3 regions of the Providencia hangzhouensis genome follow, and region 1 is predicted to be linked to each of the others. Evidence: predicted binding sites of a transcription regulator. Region 1 holds the regulator's gene; each other region holds the start of a gene.
What was found. The regulator PurR, encoded in region 1, represses purine synthesis genes. The targets are predictions, from matches to a motif close to CANGCAAACGTTTGCNTG.
Positions count from the first base shown of each region.

Region 2: the regulator PurR is predicted to act here: its motif matches at 3,185-3,202, upstream of PZ638_RS01070 (NCS2 family permease).
Region 3: the regulator PurR is predicted to act here: its motif matches at 2,160-2,177, upstream of glyA (serine hydroxymethyltransferase).

Region 1 covers NZ_CP135052.1:2,712,537-2,717,973, reverse strand. The annotation lists gene punC (purine nucleoside transporter PunC) at 40-1,266, opposite strand; gene punR (DNA-binding transcriptional activator PunR) at 1,390-2,295, shown strand; gene purR (HTH-type transcriptional repressor PurR) at 2,305-3,330, opposite strand; gene sodB (superoxide dismutase [Fe]) at 3,772-4,350, opposite strand; gene PZ638_RS12250 (Grx4 family monothiol glutaredoxin) at 4,832-5,179, shown strand; gene rnt (ribonuclease T) at 5,280-5,437, opposite strand, start outside.
Region 2 covers NZ_CP135052.1:237,190-242,626, forward strand. The annotation lists gene PZ638_RS01055 (ABC transporter substrate-binding protein) at 616-1,455, shown strand; gene PZ638_RS01060 (amino acid ABC transporter permease) at 1,566-2,318, shown strand; gene PZ638_RS01065 (amino acid ABC transporter permease) at 2,320-3,072, shown strand; gene PZ638_RS01070 (NCS2 family permease) at 3,259-4,593, shown strand; gene yihI (Der GTPase-activating protein YihI) at 5,028-5,437, shown strand, end outside.
Region 3 covers NZ_CP135052.1:1,695,084-1,700,520, forward strand. The annotation lists gene PZ638_RS07425 (NAD+ synthase) at 1-83, shown strand, start outside; gene glnB (nitrogen regulatory protein P-II) at 96-434, shown strand; gene hmpA (NO-inducible flavohemoprotein) at 622-1,821, opposite strand; gene glyA (serine hydroxymethyltransferase) at 2,283-3,536, shown strand; gene PZ638_RS07445 (3-phenylpropionate MFS transporter) at 3,618-4,769, shown strand; gene PZ638_RS07450 (fimbrial biogenesis chaperone) at 4,808-5,437, opposite strand, start outside.

The DNA of each region.
Region 1 (5,437 bases):
CCGATAAGATTCGGCATGATTGAGTCGGTAAGCTATACTTTATGAATTCGTTTGGCAATCAACCTGCTTAATAGTTTGGTTATTTTTGCTTGCACAGCGTTGCATAAAGTAGCCAATGGCCATTGGAATGATCGTTACTGCCATCACCCCAGTTGTTGCTAACAATGGGTCGAAAGTAAGAGCAGAAACAAGTAGACTGGCTAAAAAACATAAACCTAGTTGTAAGGCATTTTGTAATGCGGCAGCTTTACCACTGGCGCTAGGAAATGCATTTAGTGCTTTGGATACTGCAATTGGGTAAGAGGCTCCGTTCATAGCTGCCATAAAGCAGAATGGGATCAAGATCATAGTTAATGATGGTGTGGTATAAATAGCCATGATGAATAAAATAGACATGCTTACCGCATAACCAACAAGTAACAATGGAAATATTGTTTCTGCTCGGACTTTTGCTAATAAAATACGGCAGCCATACCCACCAACAATAAAGGCTAAAGTTTGTGGAATATAACTCAAACCGATATCCGCAGGGTTGAAACCCATATTACGTAAGATAAAAGGCGAGCCGGTTAGCCAAGCGAAAAAACCCGCACTGCATGAAGCGTAAACGAGCACATTACCGCTGAAAACTGGCGAACTGAGTAAGTTTGAGAAAGAAATCTTAGCTTGTGGTTGGCTGTCATCAATTATTGTTTTAACTGAAACATTTTTCAAAAAGAGTGTTGGCAATAAAAGTAATATACCCACAGCCATTAGGATCAGGAAAATTGCTTCCCATGTTTGGTGTTCTAGTACCCATGCTCCTAATAATGGTGCTAAAGCAGGGGATAGCGCAACTAACGGCATAATAGAAGCAAAAACTTTTTGGGTATTTGCTTCATCATAGCGGTCGATAACAAGAGCTTGCCATAAAACTGCAGCGGAGCAGACACCAACAGCCTGTAAAAATCGTAGTGTTAATAACTGTGTTGCGGTTTCCACCCAATAAATAGCTAAGCTACTGATAATGAAAATAGTTAAGCCCACAATGAGCACAGGCTTACGGCCAAGTTTGTCTGACAATGGCCCCCATAACAATTGAGCGAAGGCAAAACCGGCTAAAAATATACTGAGAGAAGCACTGATAGCGCCTTCTGATGTATGCAGGGTGTCTTGCATAGCACCGAATGCAGGTAAATACATATCAATAGCTAAAAACCCCAGCATGCTAAGTCCTGCAAGGTAAACCATAAATCCAGGGGAATTTTTTTTCACAGTATTCGACATAATTATTACTTATCTGATATTTAAAAAAAATGTTAATGATGATGCCATTGTATAGGCTATTTTTTTAGGTTGTGAAACGGTAATATTTGGATCTTGCTATCAAAATTTTTGAAAGGAGAGGTTATGTGGTCTGCGCATGCACTCGAAGTGATTGATGCTGTTGCCCGAACTGGGAGCTTTAGTGGTGCTGCTGAAGAGTTACACCGTGTACCTTCTGCAATCAGTTATACCGTCAAGCAAGTTGAAGAATGGCTTGCGGTTCCCCTATTTGAGCGTCGACATCGCGATGTTGTTCTTACAGAAGCTGGAACGATATTTATTAAGGAAAGTCGTTCTGTTATCAAAAAAATGACAGATACAAGGCATCAATGCCAGCAGGTTGCTAATGGTTGGCGGGGGCAATTTAGTATTGCTGTTGATTGCATTGTAAAACCACAGAGAGCAGAGCAATTGATACTGGATTTTTATCGTCACTTTCCAGATATTGAACTTTTCATTCATCCTGAAGTATTTAATGGTGTTTGGGATGCACTTGCTGATGGGCGTGTAGATGTTGCTATTGGAGCTACTCGAGCCTCACCGATTGGTGAAAGATATAGTTTCCGTGATATGGGTTTTATGTCATGGAGGTGTGTGGCGAGCCCTAAACACCCATTAGCGAATATAAGCGGCAAGCTAACAGACGACCAAATGCGCGAGTTTCCAAGTTTATGTCTCGAAGACACTTCTCGTAATCTACCAAAACGTGATACATGGGCTCTTGATAATCAACGTCGTCTTGTCGTACCTTCTTGGGAAAATGGTCTAGCTTGTTTGGTTAACGGGTTGTGTGTCGGAATGGTGCCAGAGCATCGTGCGGCTTCGTTTTGCGAAAAAGGCTTATTAGTTGAACTAGCATTAGCACAGCCATTTCCACCCAGTCCTTGTTGTCTAACTTGGGTGGAAAATAATACATCACCAGCGTTGAATTGGTTATTGGATTACCTTGGCGATAACGAAACGCTCAATGCCGAGTGGCTTTCAAACTAATTATGCGTATTATCGACGATAATCGATAAATGGGCCGTCAGCAACGGAACGGCGTTCTACAAGGCGAGGGTGGACTTCAATTGTTTGAGCATCTTCGCGCTTATTTACAATACGATCGAGCAGCATTGTGAAAGCCATTTGGCCTAAACGCTCTTTTGGTTGGTGAATTGTGGTCAATGCCGGGGTAAAATAGCGCGCATTTCGCACGTTATCATAGCCAATGATTGAAATGTCTTGTGGGACACGCAATCCCATCTCATCAGCGGCGCAAATTGCCCCCATTGCCATAATATCACCGCCACAGAAAACGGCAGTAGGGCGTTGCTTATGGCTTAAAATTTGCATCATTGCCTTATAGCCAGATTCTGGCTCGAAGTCCCCTTGAACAATCCATTCATCTTTTATGGTGATTTTGGCCTCTTCCATCGCCTTTTTAAAGCCAGTTAATCGACCAATACCCGTATTTCTTTCAAGAGAACCAGGGATGGCTCCGATGTCACGATGCCCTCTATCAATCAAATAACGTCCTGCAAGATAGCCACCGTGGAATGAGTTATCAATAATACTATCGGTAAAATCGCCACGGGAAGTTCCCCAGTCCATCACTACCATTGGGATATTGCGGTAATCTTCCAGCATACTGATTAAGGGGGCAGGATATTCGGAGCACATTACGAGTAAACCATCAACACGCTTTTGTGCCAGCATCTGCAAATACGCTTTTTGTTTTCCCAAATTATTATGAGAATTACAAAGGATTAGCGTATAACCTTTTTCATAACAGCTATTTTCAACTGATTCAATTACCTCTGCGAAGTAAGGAGCTTCACATGAGGTTGCCAACAACCCAATCGACTTTGTGTTGTTAACTTTTAGACTACGGGCAACCGCACTTGGCGAATAATTGAGCTCTTTAATTGCAGCCCAAACCGCAGCTTTAGTGTCATCAGCTACAAAGCGCGTTTTATTAATAACATGGGATACGGTTGTGGTAGATACGCCAGCGCGTTTCGCCACATCTTTAATCGTTGCCATGGGGGAAAAAAACTCCTGACCAATAACCGGTCTCTATAAGAATTCTTGTTAAAAAATTACCTGCATATTGATGCATTGATCCTTTGCTGGCAATAATTTAGCGATTTGTTGTCGATTTTGTCTGATCTAGCGCAAAAACGAAAGAAATAATTGATGTTATAACATGTGATATAGACACTAGTTTTACTTTTTTAGATATGTATACTGAATAACATTGATTTTTGTATGGTTATTTAGTTGTTTAACTACGTTTGGATGAGAGGAACTCATGGATACAGATGTTAAATATGGTTTGCTTGCTGCGTTGGGCTCATTAGCATTGATTATATTTCTTGCTGCACATATTTTCTGATTTTATTTCAGCCTCGAATAGGGTGAATTTAATAAGGGCGAGAATATCTCGCCCTTATTGTATCTATACCTAGCAATAAGCAGAAATTGTTATGCTAAATTTTCTTCCACAAATTTCCAGTTAACTAGCGCCCAGAAATTTTCTAAATATTTAGGGCGAGCGTTACGGTAATCGATATAATAAGCATGTTCCCAAATATCGACAGTTAACACAGGCTTATCATCACCAGAAATAGGTGTTGCAGCATTGGATGTATTTACAATAGCAAGGTTACCATCCGCTTTTTTCACTAACCAAGTCCAGCCCGCACCGAAGTTTTTGGTTGCTGCATCAGTAAATTGAGCTTTAAATTCAGCAAAAGAACCGAATGCCTTATTGATAGCTTCAGCGACTTTACCTGTTGGCTCGCCACCAGCGTTTGGTGCTAAGCAATTCCAATAGAAAGTGTGATTCCAAACTTGTGCCGCGTTGTTAAAAACGCCTGCTTCAGAAGTTTTAATGATTTCTTCTAAAGATTTTCCTTCAAAGTTAGTGCCTTTGATGAGGTTGTTCAAGTTAACAACGTAAGTGTTGTGGTGCTTACCATAGTGATATTCTAAGGTTTCAGCAGAGATATAAGGTTCTAAAGCATCTTTTGCATACGGTAAAGCGGGTAGTTCAAATGACATTGCGTACTCCTTGATTGCTTTTATATCAATATACTTAGGGTGTTTGCTCTTAAAATGAGCGAAATAATATGTGACAGCTTATCATTACAGTTTCGCCTATTGGCGATATGATACTTAATACATTAATGATAACACGATAAACCATACAAAGATAAAGGTAATAGTGTTACTAAGATGTTAACAAATAAATAGAGGTATTACACATAAAAATCATATAGATATTGTAATCGAAAAATCTAAAGATATTAAGTTTCGGTTTTTATCTAGAAATAGCTACTTGTTTGACTTAAGTAGAGAGAAGATAGAAAAGGTGCCTTTTTGTTTTTTGGAATGCTATAGTAATGCCCCTATAAAACTGGCATATTGTATGAAACAATTCAGTTTCCTATTATATCAGTCAATGTATTCTGTTAAGTTGCGGTAGACTCCCAGTTACCGGCTGACTGCAAAACCTGCATCTTTGTTTTAAGGAAGTTAAAAAATGACAACTATTGAAAGAATTGAGCGCCAAATTAAAGAAAACCCAATTTTATTATATATGAAAGGCTCTCCTAAACTTCCGAGCTGTGGTTTTTCTGCTCAAGCAGTACAAGCTCTGTCTTCTTGTGGTGAGCGTTTTGCATATGTCGATATCTTACAAAACCCAGATATCCGCGCTGAATTGCCAAAATACGCAAATTGGCCAACGTTTCCTCAACTATGGGTTGACGGTGAGCTGGTCGGTGGCTGTGATATCATCATGGAAATGTTCCAGCGTGGTGAGCTCCAATCTCTAATTAAAGAAACTGCTGATAAGTATCGTCCAGCAGATGAAGCTAGCACAGACTAAATTAAGCCATAAATAAAAACGTAAAAACCGTATTTGATGAAAGCACTTATTACTTTTTATCAAACACGGTTTTTTTATGTAATAGCGATTAATTAAAAAATTATTGGGATTCTTCAATAATTGGCCAACCACCCAGCTTTTTCCATTTATTAACGATCTCACAAAATAGCAGAGCCGTTCGATTGGTGTCATACAGTGCGCCATGAGCTTGTTTACCATCAAATGGAATACCTGCGGAAACACAAGCTTTTGCTAGAA
Region 2 (5,437 bases), 2.0 Mb from region 1:
GGTCACATACTGGTGTATGCTCCCCGAGATATCCTTGCTTGCCGCCTAGCCACAATACGAACTATTTAGAGCATAAACGCTGGTCATATTTCGTGCTGTGGCGGTGTTGGCTTCGCTCGGTGATTCGGGGCACATACTGATGTATGCTCCCCGAAATATCCTAGCTTGGTGCCTAGCCACAATACGAACTATTTAGAGCATAAACGCTGGTCATATTTCGTGCTGTGGCGGTGTTGGCTTCGCTCGGCGATTCGGGGCACATACTGATGTATGCTCCCCGAAATATCCTAGCTTGGTGCCTAGCCGCAATACGAACTATTTAGAGTATTGATACGTTTGAACAGTTATTTCTTTAATGACTATTGGCGTATATTTTCAGGTACAAAGCATCTAAAAATTTAGCTTAAGATTTTTATACCGACTTTCTTCTTGCTCAATAAGAGTCTATTGATGGTTTAACCATGTTGGGGCCTTTGTACAAAGCTTGCCCCTTTTTTGTGTGGTTTTATATTCTATTTTGTTATAAATATATTATTTAATATTATTTCAAGTGCTAAGCAATAGTTGATAGCTTGTGATGGTCGATTTACAAAAATTTACCGTCAGGGGTGTTCAATGAAAGCTCGTATTCTAACGACTGTTTTACTTACAGGTTTAGCGCTGACAGCGAATGTCGCTAGCGCAGATAAATTAGATGATATCAAACAAGCGGGTGTGATCCGCATTTCAGTATTTGATAGTAACCCACCATTTGGTTTTATTGACCCACAAACTAAAAAATTAGCGGGTTATGATGTTGATATTGCGCAAGAAATTGCAGATGGCCTAGGGGTAAAACTTGAGCTTCGTCCAACTAATCCAGCAAATCGCATTCCACTTCTAACTTCAGGAAAAGTTGACTTGATTGGTGCTAACTTCACCATTACAGATGAACGCGCAAAACAAGTTGATTTCTCAATTCCTGATTTTGCGACAGGCCAAAAATTTATTGCCCGTAAAGGCGTATTAAAAACACCTGACGACATCAAACCACTGCGTATTGGCGCAGACAAAGGTACTGTGCAGGAAGTGACTTTGCGTGAGCGGTTCCCTGAGACTAAAGTGATTTCTTATGACGATACCCCACAAGCTTTCGCTGCACTGCGTAATGGTAACGTCCAAGCTATCACACAAGATGATGCAAAACTGGTGGGCTTATTAGGTAATTTACCTGAAAAAGTGAAAGCAGATTTTGAGATTTCCCCATTTAGCCTGACGAAAGAATACCAAGCATTGGCAGCAAGCAAAGGTGAAACGCGTTTGGTTGAAAACGTCAACGAAACACTGTTGAAACTGGAGAAAGACGGTAAAGCCGAGGTGATCTATAACCGTTGGTTTGGGCCAGATACCAAAGCCGCACAGCCACGCGGAGACTTTAAATTCGCACCACTGAGTGAGCAACAGCCACAGTCTTAATGGGGAACGGTAAGTACTCAGTGATTTGAAGCCCCGCACTCTGTGTGGGGTTCTTGGTTATAAGGGATGAGTTTTTAATCACAAGCTGTGAAGGCAATAGGTCGTGAACAATGTTTGAAAAATTTTTAAATGGTGATTTTTGGTCTGCCCATTTCTTGGCACCGCAGTATTTAGAATGGTTTGGCTACGGCTTTTTGATCACTATTTGGATCTCGATTTGTACCATTGTTGCAGCCACTGTATTGGGTTTTATAGTTGCATCAGCAAAGGATAGCCAAATTGCTCTTGTGCGTTGGGCTGTGAGTATCTACATCTCTATTTTCAGAAATACGCCTTTGTTGGTGCAGTTATTCTTTTGGTATTTCGCTTCTGGTGAAATTTTACCCTCTGCTGTAATGGAATGGCTCAATACTCCCCATGAAGTCCATTTACTTGGAATCACAGTGGGTTGGCCGTCATTTGAATTTTTAGCCGGTTTTATTGGTTTGACCCTTTATACCGTGCCGTTTATCGCTGAAGAAATTCGTGCTGGGATCCGTGGCGTTCGTCAGGGGCAAAAATATGCGGCGTTTGCTTTAGGGCTAACCTCATGGCAGGCCATGAAATTGGTGGTATTACCGCAAGCCGTTAAAATCGCGATGCCTCCACTACTGGGCCAATATATGAATGTGGTAAAAAATTCATCATTAACGATGGCGATAGGCGTCGCAGAACTGTCTTATGTCTCCCGCCAGGTTGATAGCCAGACACTGCAAACCTTTGCTGCATTTGGTGTGGCAACCGTTTTGTATATTGCCATTATTGCGGTAATGGAAGGTTGGGGCCAGTGGCGTCAACAGCGTAATTTGGCTCAGGGGGTATAAGATGGATTTTTCGATTATTGAGCAGAATTGGCAATATTTATTGTTTGGTACTTTTCCGGATGGGCCACTTGAAGGCGCTGCACTGACGTTAGTCATTAGTTTACTTGCCGGTGCGGCTTCTATTGTATTAGGAACATTGGGCGGAATAGCTTTAGCCATGCTGCGGGGCTTCTGGGTTAACCTATTTGCTGCGATTTTAGGTTTCTTCCGTGCAATTCCGGTCATTATGTTAATTTTTTGGACCTATTTTCTGTTGCCAATCTTATTGGGTATGGAAATTCCGGGTATTGCAACAGTCGTCTGTGCATTGGCATTAATTACTTCTGCATATTTGGCTCATGCCGTGAAAGCTGGCATTTTAGCGATAGGAGCAGGGCAGTGGCAGGCAGGATTATCCTTGGGGTTTAGCCGCTGGCAGGTATTGTGGAATGTCGTATTGCCACAGGCCTTACGTATGATGGTTCCTTCATTTATTAACCAGTGGGTAGCATTAATTAAAGATACCTCATTAGCCTATGTTGTTGGTGTTGCGGAGCTTTCTTTTTTAGCAACCCAAGTGAATAACCGTGAAATGGTTTATCCTCTCGAAGTTTTCTTATTCGTAGCATTTATTTATTTTGTGATGTGTTTTGCGGTAGAAATTATTGCGAATAGGGTGGCGACAAAGTTGAGTGCGCAACATCAACCTCAAAAAATGGCTGCGAAACATCGTTTATTGTTTTGGCGCCGACAAAAACTGTTAGCACTTTCCTAAATTAAAAGTGGTGGTGAAATATCCACCATTTCCTCACTCCACTATTTTGGTTTATTTTTATTATTTCATCTTGGCGTATCAGTTAGTTAGGACATTTTTGCCCCTTATAGTTTACGCAATCGTTTTCTTTTGTGATTTTTAATTGTAGTATAGGGCGAAAAAAACTTTTTTTGGGCGCAATATCTAATGAGTAATCAATCTTCTAGCTCGGCACAACCGCAGGGCTTGTTTCAGCGTGTTTTTAAATTGCAAGAGCACGGCACGACAGCACGGACAGAAGTTGTTGCAGGCTTCACCACCTTCCTAACGATGGTATATATCGTTTTTGTTAACCCTCAAATTCTCTCAGTTGCAGGCATGGATATCAAAGCTGTATTTGTCACCACCTGTTTGATTGCGGCTATTGGTAGTATTTTGATGGGGCTGTTGGCAAATTTACCGATTGCAGTAGCACCTGCTATGGGGCTGAATGCTTTTTTTGCTTTCGTTGTAGTTGGCGCGATGGGCTATTCATGGCAAGTTGCAATGGGGGCCGTATTTTGGGGGGCAGTCGGGTTATTTATTCTGACATTATTCCGTATCCGTTATTGGATTATCGCCAATATCCCGCTTAGTCTTCGCGTCGGGATCACCAGTGGTATCGGCCTATTTATTGCGATGATGGGGCTGAAAAACTCCGGTATCATTGTCGCTAACCCAGACACGTTAGTCTCTATCGGTAATTTGACTCACCATAATGTTTGGCTGGGAGCCCTCGGGTTCTTTATTATTGCAATCTTAGCGGCTCGTAATATTCATGCCGCGGTATTAGTTTCTATTGCAGTGACCACCTTGATTGGTTTGGCTTTGGGGGATGTGAAATATTCTGGAATATTCTCAATGCCGCCAAGTGTCACGAGTGTCGTCGGGCAGGTTGATTTCGCTGGCTCTTTAGACTTAGCGTTATCCGGTGTGATTTTTGCCTTTATGTTAGTAAACCTGTTTGACTCATCAGGCACCATGATAGGTGTGACTGACAAAGCTGGTATCACAAATGAACGCGGAACTTTCCCACGGATGAAGCAAGCGTTATATGTGGACAGCTTGAGCTCTGTTGCAGGTTCAGCGATGGGGACATCTTCTGTCACCGCCTATATTGAAAGTTCTTCTGGTGTTTCTGTTGGTGGGCGTACAGGTTTAACTGCGATTGTCGTTGGTATTCTATTTCTATTGACCATGTTTATCTCACCTCTTGCCGGTATGGTTCCTGCTTATGCAACTGCGGGTGCCTTGATTTACGTGGGCGTGTTGATGACTTCAAGTTTAACCCGCGTGAAATGGGATGACTTAACTGAGTCTGTACCCGCATTTATTACCGCAGTGATGATGCCATTTAGCTTCTCAATCACAGAAGGTATCGCACTAGGCTTTATTGCGTACTGTGCAATGAAAATTGGTACAGGCCGCTGGCGTGATTTGGGGCTGTGTGTGATTTTAGTGGCGGCGATGTTTCTACTAAAAATGGTGCTCGTCGACGCCTGATATTCGTCATACTTCAAGCTGTGGCGTTGTTGTCTTCTCTCGGCTACTCGGGTCACATACTTATGTATGCTCCCCGAGATAACCTCGATTGACGCCTAGCCACAACTTGAATTATTTAGAATATTGCTCAAGATGACTCTCTATTTTCTGTCCTCTAACGGTACAGCTATTTAGAGTATTGGAACGTTTAGTGTATTGGCGAAGTGATCATTTTCTGTAGGTAAAGCTATTTAGAAGATTAATCCCCCCTCATACGGCTCTTCCTTTTTGTTGCTTGCATGCAACACAAATTATTTAAGGTATAATCATTAAAGTACTATTGCGAAGGCAGGGTGGAGTAAAAAATCCGCCAAAATTGCAAACTAGTGCTTTCCCCCTTTATGGGATCCTGCTAGATTTCGCAGCAGAAACTGACTTTATCAAGGTATCAGACCATGAATGCACCAAAAAAACCGGCTGCTAAGCCAAAGAAAAAATACCGTAAAACTAAAGAAGAGATAAATGCGGAAGGCCGTGAGCGTAAGCGCGAGAAAAAACATCGTGGTCATAAATCTGGTAGCCGTAACCAAGAATCTGCTTCTAACAATGCTAAAGGTGGGATATCTACCACCACAGACCCGCGTATTGGTAGCAAAAAACCGATTCCATTAGTTGTGGATGATAACAAACCTGTAGCGCGTCCAGTGGTGAAAGAGATGCCAGTCGCTAAAGAAAAATTGACGCCAGAAAAAGAGTTGGAAATGCTAGAAAGCGATGACCGCCTAGATAGCATTTTGGCGCGTCTGGAGGATGGCGAAACTATCACTGCGCAAGAACAGCAGTATGTTGATACCTGTTTAGACCG
Region 3 (5,437 bases), 1.0 Mb from region 1:
GGCCACGTATTACGATGCGCAATTTTGGCAAAGACCGTCGTTATCCGATCACCTCAGGTTTTGGCCGTAAAAACTGGTCATAACAGGAATTATTTATGAAAAAAATTGATGCAATTATAAAGCCATTCAAACTTGATGATGTTCGTGAAGCGCTGGCAGAAGTGGGTATTACTGGAATGACAGTGACTGAAGTGAAAGGTTTTGGACGTCAAAAAGGGCATACTGAACTTTACCGTGGCGCAGAGTATATGGTTGATTTTTTACCTAAGGTAAAAATTGAAATTGTAGTACCTGATGACATCGTTGAAAACTGCGTCGAAACCATTATGCAAACTGCACAAACTGGCAAAATTGGTGATGGAAAAATCTTTGTTTATGATGTCGCTCGAGTGATCCGTATTCGAACCGGTGAGCAAGACGAAGAAGCAATTTAATAAATTAAGTTTGTATGAAAATGCGGTAACGGAAAATACACAGGAATGGGATTAGAATTGTGTATTTATTATGCGAGCCCGTTACCGCTAAATTAGAAAACTACGAATATTTAACTAGTTAACCCATTTTCTTCAGTTAATATGTTTCATAGAATGCTCTTCTAAACAGAAGAGCATTTTTTGTGAATTAATTGAGGGGTAATACCTTGTGTGGTCCAAAACATTCATAGTGAATAGCACTGGTATCGACACCCATTGCAATTAGCTGCTTACCTACGTGCTGCATAAACCCAACAGGGCCACAGAAATAGAATTGCATATTCGGTTGCTCAATCCATTCACGTACCAATTCTAAATTCATTAAACCTTCATATTGGTAATCAAACCCGAGACGATCTTCCTCTCTTGGTTGATTAAACCAAATCGCGGATTGGCTGGTTTGCTGTTTTGCTAATAGTTGTTGAATTTCGTGCCTAAAGGCATGAACGGCACCATTTTCAGCGGCATGGAACCAATTAACTTGTGCGTTGTGACCTTGTTCTGTTAGATGATTTAACATGCTCAGCATTGGAGTTAAACCAACGCCTGCAGAGATCAAGGTAACAGGTGTCTGGCCATCAACATCAATAAAGAAATCACCACATGGAGGGGCGAGCAGTACACTATCACCTTCATTTAATTGTTGATGTAAGAAATTAGAAACGGAGCCTTGTTCTTCACGTTTTACCGCAATACGGTAGCTACGGCCATTAGGTGCAGTGGTCAGAGAGTATTGGCGGATTTCTTGGTTTTCAAACCCCTGGTTGTTGACATAAATAGTGATATATTGGCCTGGGCGGTAATCAGCGACAGGTTGCCCATCGACAGGAACAAATTCAAAACTTGTAATCACATCACTTTGTGGTTGTTTTTGCGCTAATTTAAACTCACGTAAGCCTTCCCAACCCCCATTTTTATCCGCATTTTCTTGGTAAATTGCAGCTTCTCTACCAATAAAAATATCGGCTAAAACACCGTAAGCTCTTCCCCATGCATCAAGAACCTCTTGGCCTGGGTTGAGGAGTTCATCAATAGCCGCGAGTAAGTTTTCCCCGACGATTGGATAGTGCTCAGGTTTAATATTTAAGCTTACATGTTTTTGGGCGATTTTTTCGACAGCTGAAATAAGAGCCTCAGGAGTTTCAATATGCACAGCATATGCGCAGATAGCGTTGAAAAGGGCTTCTCGTTGGTCCCCATTCACTTGGTGAGTCATGTTGAAAATATCTTTTAATTCAGGATGCTGTTTAAACATCCGATCATAAAAATGCGCGGTCAGTTTTGGCCCTGTTTCAGCAATGGCAGGAATGGTTGATTTAACAATGGCAATGGTTTGGCTATCTAGCATACAGGTGCTCCTGAATTATTTTCATGTTCTCATTATAGTTATGGCAAAGGGCAAATTTTTGCGATCTAAAAATATTCCTTTGTAGATTAGTTAGATAAATTTATTTCATCTCAGCTAATCCCTATTTTTTGCGAACGATGAAGGTGATTTATAAAGATGTATTTTAAATACAACTTATAATATTTACGTGTTTATGTAAAGACTCAAATCGGAAAAATAGGGTGGATTTAGGCACATAATGAGAAGGGAATAGCAAATCTGGATGTTTGTCCGTTAAAAATTAAAATTTGAGCTATTTTATAATGAAGCCTTCAGAAGCAAATGAAGTGAAAAAAATTAATGCAATCGTTTGCGTATATTTTTTCTTTAGGGCTATCTCAAGAGAGAAAAAGAGTTTACACTGTGTGTCATTGCGATGAATCGATTTTCAACCTATTGAATTGCTGAGGCAGGAGAAGCGAATGTTAAAGCGTGAAATGAATATTGCTGACTACGATCCGAAATTATGGGAAGCAATGGAGCAAGAAGTACAACGTCAAGAAGAACACATTGAATTAATTGCTTCTGAAAACTATACCAGTCCACGAGTCATGCAGGCTCAAGGTTCTCAGCTAACCAATAAATATGCAGAAGGCTACCCAGGCAAACGCTACTATGGCGGTTGTGAGTATGTTGACGTGGTAGAGCAATTAGCGATTGACCGTGCGAAAGAACTATTTGGTGCTGACTATGCGAACGTGCAGCCGCACTCAGGTTCACAAGCTAACGCTGCAGTTTACATGGCGTTATTACAGCCTGGTGATACCGTTCTGGGAATGAACCTAGCACATGGTGGTCACTTAACTCACGGTTCACCAGTTAACTTCTCAGGTAAACTGTACAACATCGTGCCTTACGGTATTGATGAAAGCGGTAAAATTGACTACGACGATATCAAAGCGCAAGCGGAAAAACACAAACCAAAAATGATTATCGGTGGTTTCTCTGCGTACTCAGGTGTCGTTGATTGGGCAAAAATGCGTGAAATCGCAGATGGTATTGGCGCTTACCTGTTTGTTGATATGGCTCACGTTGCAGGTTTGATTGCTGCGGGTGTTTATCCAAACCCAGTTCCTCATGCACACGTTGTGACAACAACAACGCATAAAACTTTAGCGGGTCCACGTGGTGGGTTAATTTTAGCTAAAGGTGGTGACGAAGAGTTGTACAAAAAAATCAACTCAGCGGTATTCCCTGGATCTCAAGGTGGCCCTTTAATGCATGTTATTGCAGGTAAAGCGGTTGCTCTGAAAGAAGCGATGGAACCTGAATTCAAAGTTTATCAACAGCAAGTTGCTAAGAATGCGAAGGCAATGGTCGATGTTTTCCAAAAACGTGGCTACAAAGTGGTATCTGGCGGAACTGAAAACCACTTATTCTTAGTTGATTTGGTTGATAAAGACATCACAGGTAAAGATGCCGATGCTGCACTTGGCCGTGCGAATATCACTGTTAACAAAAACAGTGTACCGAACGACCCTAAGAGCCCATTTGTAACGTCTGGTGTACGTATTGGTTCTCCTGCGATTACGCGTCGTGGCTTCAAAGAAGCAGAAGCGGGTGAGCTAGCTGGCTGGATGTGTGATATTCTAGACAACCTCAATGACGAAGCGACCATTGAGAGCGTGAAGCAAAAAGTATTAGCAATTTGCAAAAAATACCCAGTTTACGCATAACATAACGTATTATTAATTACTGAAACCCGCTTCTACATGTATGTATGAGCGGGTTTTTTGCATTGAAAAAACGGAGGAGTGATGGTCATTCCATCAACGCGTTGGCTAGCTATTGATTATTTTACCTACTTTTTTGCCTACAGTATTTTCTTGCCATTTTGGTCAGTTTGGTTACAAGGTGAGGGAATTGATGCAGAAATGATTGGTGTTTTGTTAGGGGTAGGGCTAGCAGCCCGTTTCCTTGGTGCGATGTTTATTACTCCTTTAGTTAAAGAGCCCTCGAAACTTATTACTGCTCTACGCTTACTCGCAGGACTTTCACTTATTTTTTCTGTCGGTTTTGCTCTGGGTTCTCACTGGGCATGGCTGTTGTTTGTAATGATTGGGTTTAACTTATTTTTTGCACCAATGGTTCCACTGGGCGATTCACTGGCGGGGACATGGCAAAAACAATTTACCTTTGACTACGGCAAAATTCGCGTTTGGGGTTCGATAGCTTTTATTATTGGTTCCTCACTGATGGGGTATTTAGCCGGTGTTTGGGGAAATAAAGCCATCATGGTGGCCTTGATAGTAAGCTGTCTAGCATTATTACTTGGCGCAATGCTGAAACCAGCAATCATGCCAATGGGGGTAGCGAAAGCGGATGGTGGTAATAAGGTTACGTTTAAACAATTGATTGCGGATAAAAACGTCGTTAGGTTTCTTATCTGTGTTACGTTACTGCAAGGGACTCATGCGGCTTATTATGGTTTTGCTTCCCTATTTTGGAAAGAAGCCGGCTATTCAGATTTAGTTATCGGTAATTTATGGTCGCTCGGTGTGGTTGCTGAAGTCATTGTATTTATGTTAAGCCACCGTTTATTTAGGCGTTGGAGCGCTCGAAATTTACTGTTGTTATCTGCCTTTTGTGGAATTATTCGTTGGGGCTTGATGGGAGCGTTTACTGCATTACCGGTATTAATCGTGGTACAAATTCTTCACAGTGGTACTTTTACGATTTGCCACCTAGCCGCAATGCGCTTTATTAGTGCAAGAAAAGAAAATGAAATTATCCCATTACAAGGTGTTTACTCCGCACTCGCAACTGGCGGTGGGTTAGCCGTACTGACTATTATTGTCGGATACATTTATGAGCGAGTGCCTGCTCATCATGGTGTGGTGTTTTACTTAATGGCTCTTCTCGCTGTCCCTGCCGTGTTTATCCGCCCTAAAGTGGTGGCTCAATCTTAATATTCACCTGCCAAGTTATAGAAGCGGTTAAGCCTATTTTATAGCTTGGTTTGGTATTGAATTTGTTTTCCAGTATCGTCAATGTAAATCATTGTTATATTTTCTCCGTGATTAATATCAGCGGTTGAAAAGTAAGTTTGTGATGAAAATGGCTCTACCATCGAGCTTTTTGCAATAGAACGACTTTTATTATTAGCCAGATAGATATTGGCAATATTTAAAAAATAAGGGGTCGGGTTGTTGACGACAATACCGTCTTTAGCTAAATGAAATTGGATGTTTTTGATGACATTGTTTGGCTTTTCTGTGAGGTTTGTAGGGCGATAAAAAACTTTAATTCGTGTTTGAATGGCAAACTGTAGCATATTGGCACTATTTATTTGCTTTGGCTTTGGCGCAATATCTAATACATTTAAATAAAATACAGACTCTTTATTCGTAGGGAGTTTGTCACCAATAAAACGTATTTGTAATTGAACTCCGTCATTTGCTGCGATTTTAGTGACGGGGGGCGTTACAATAAATGGTGCGTTCGTCGTTTCTGGTGTCGAGTCCGGATTACCTTCATCCACCCAGCTTTGAGTTAATGTGGCTTGTTCACTGTAATTAGTAAGTTGAATTCTGACGGATTTTTTATCACTAGGGAAAATAATTCGTGTTCCTTGCAA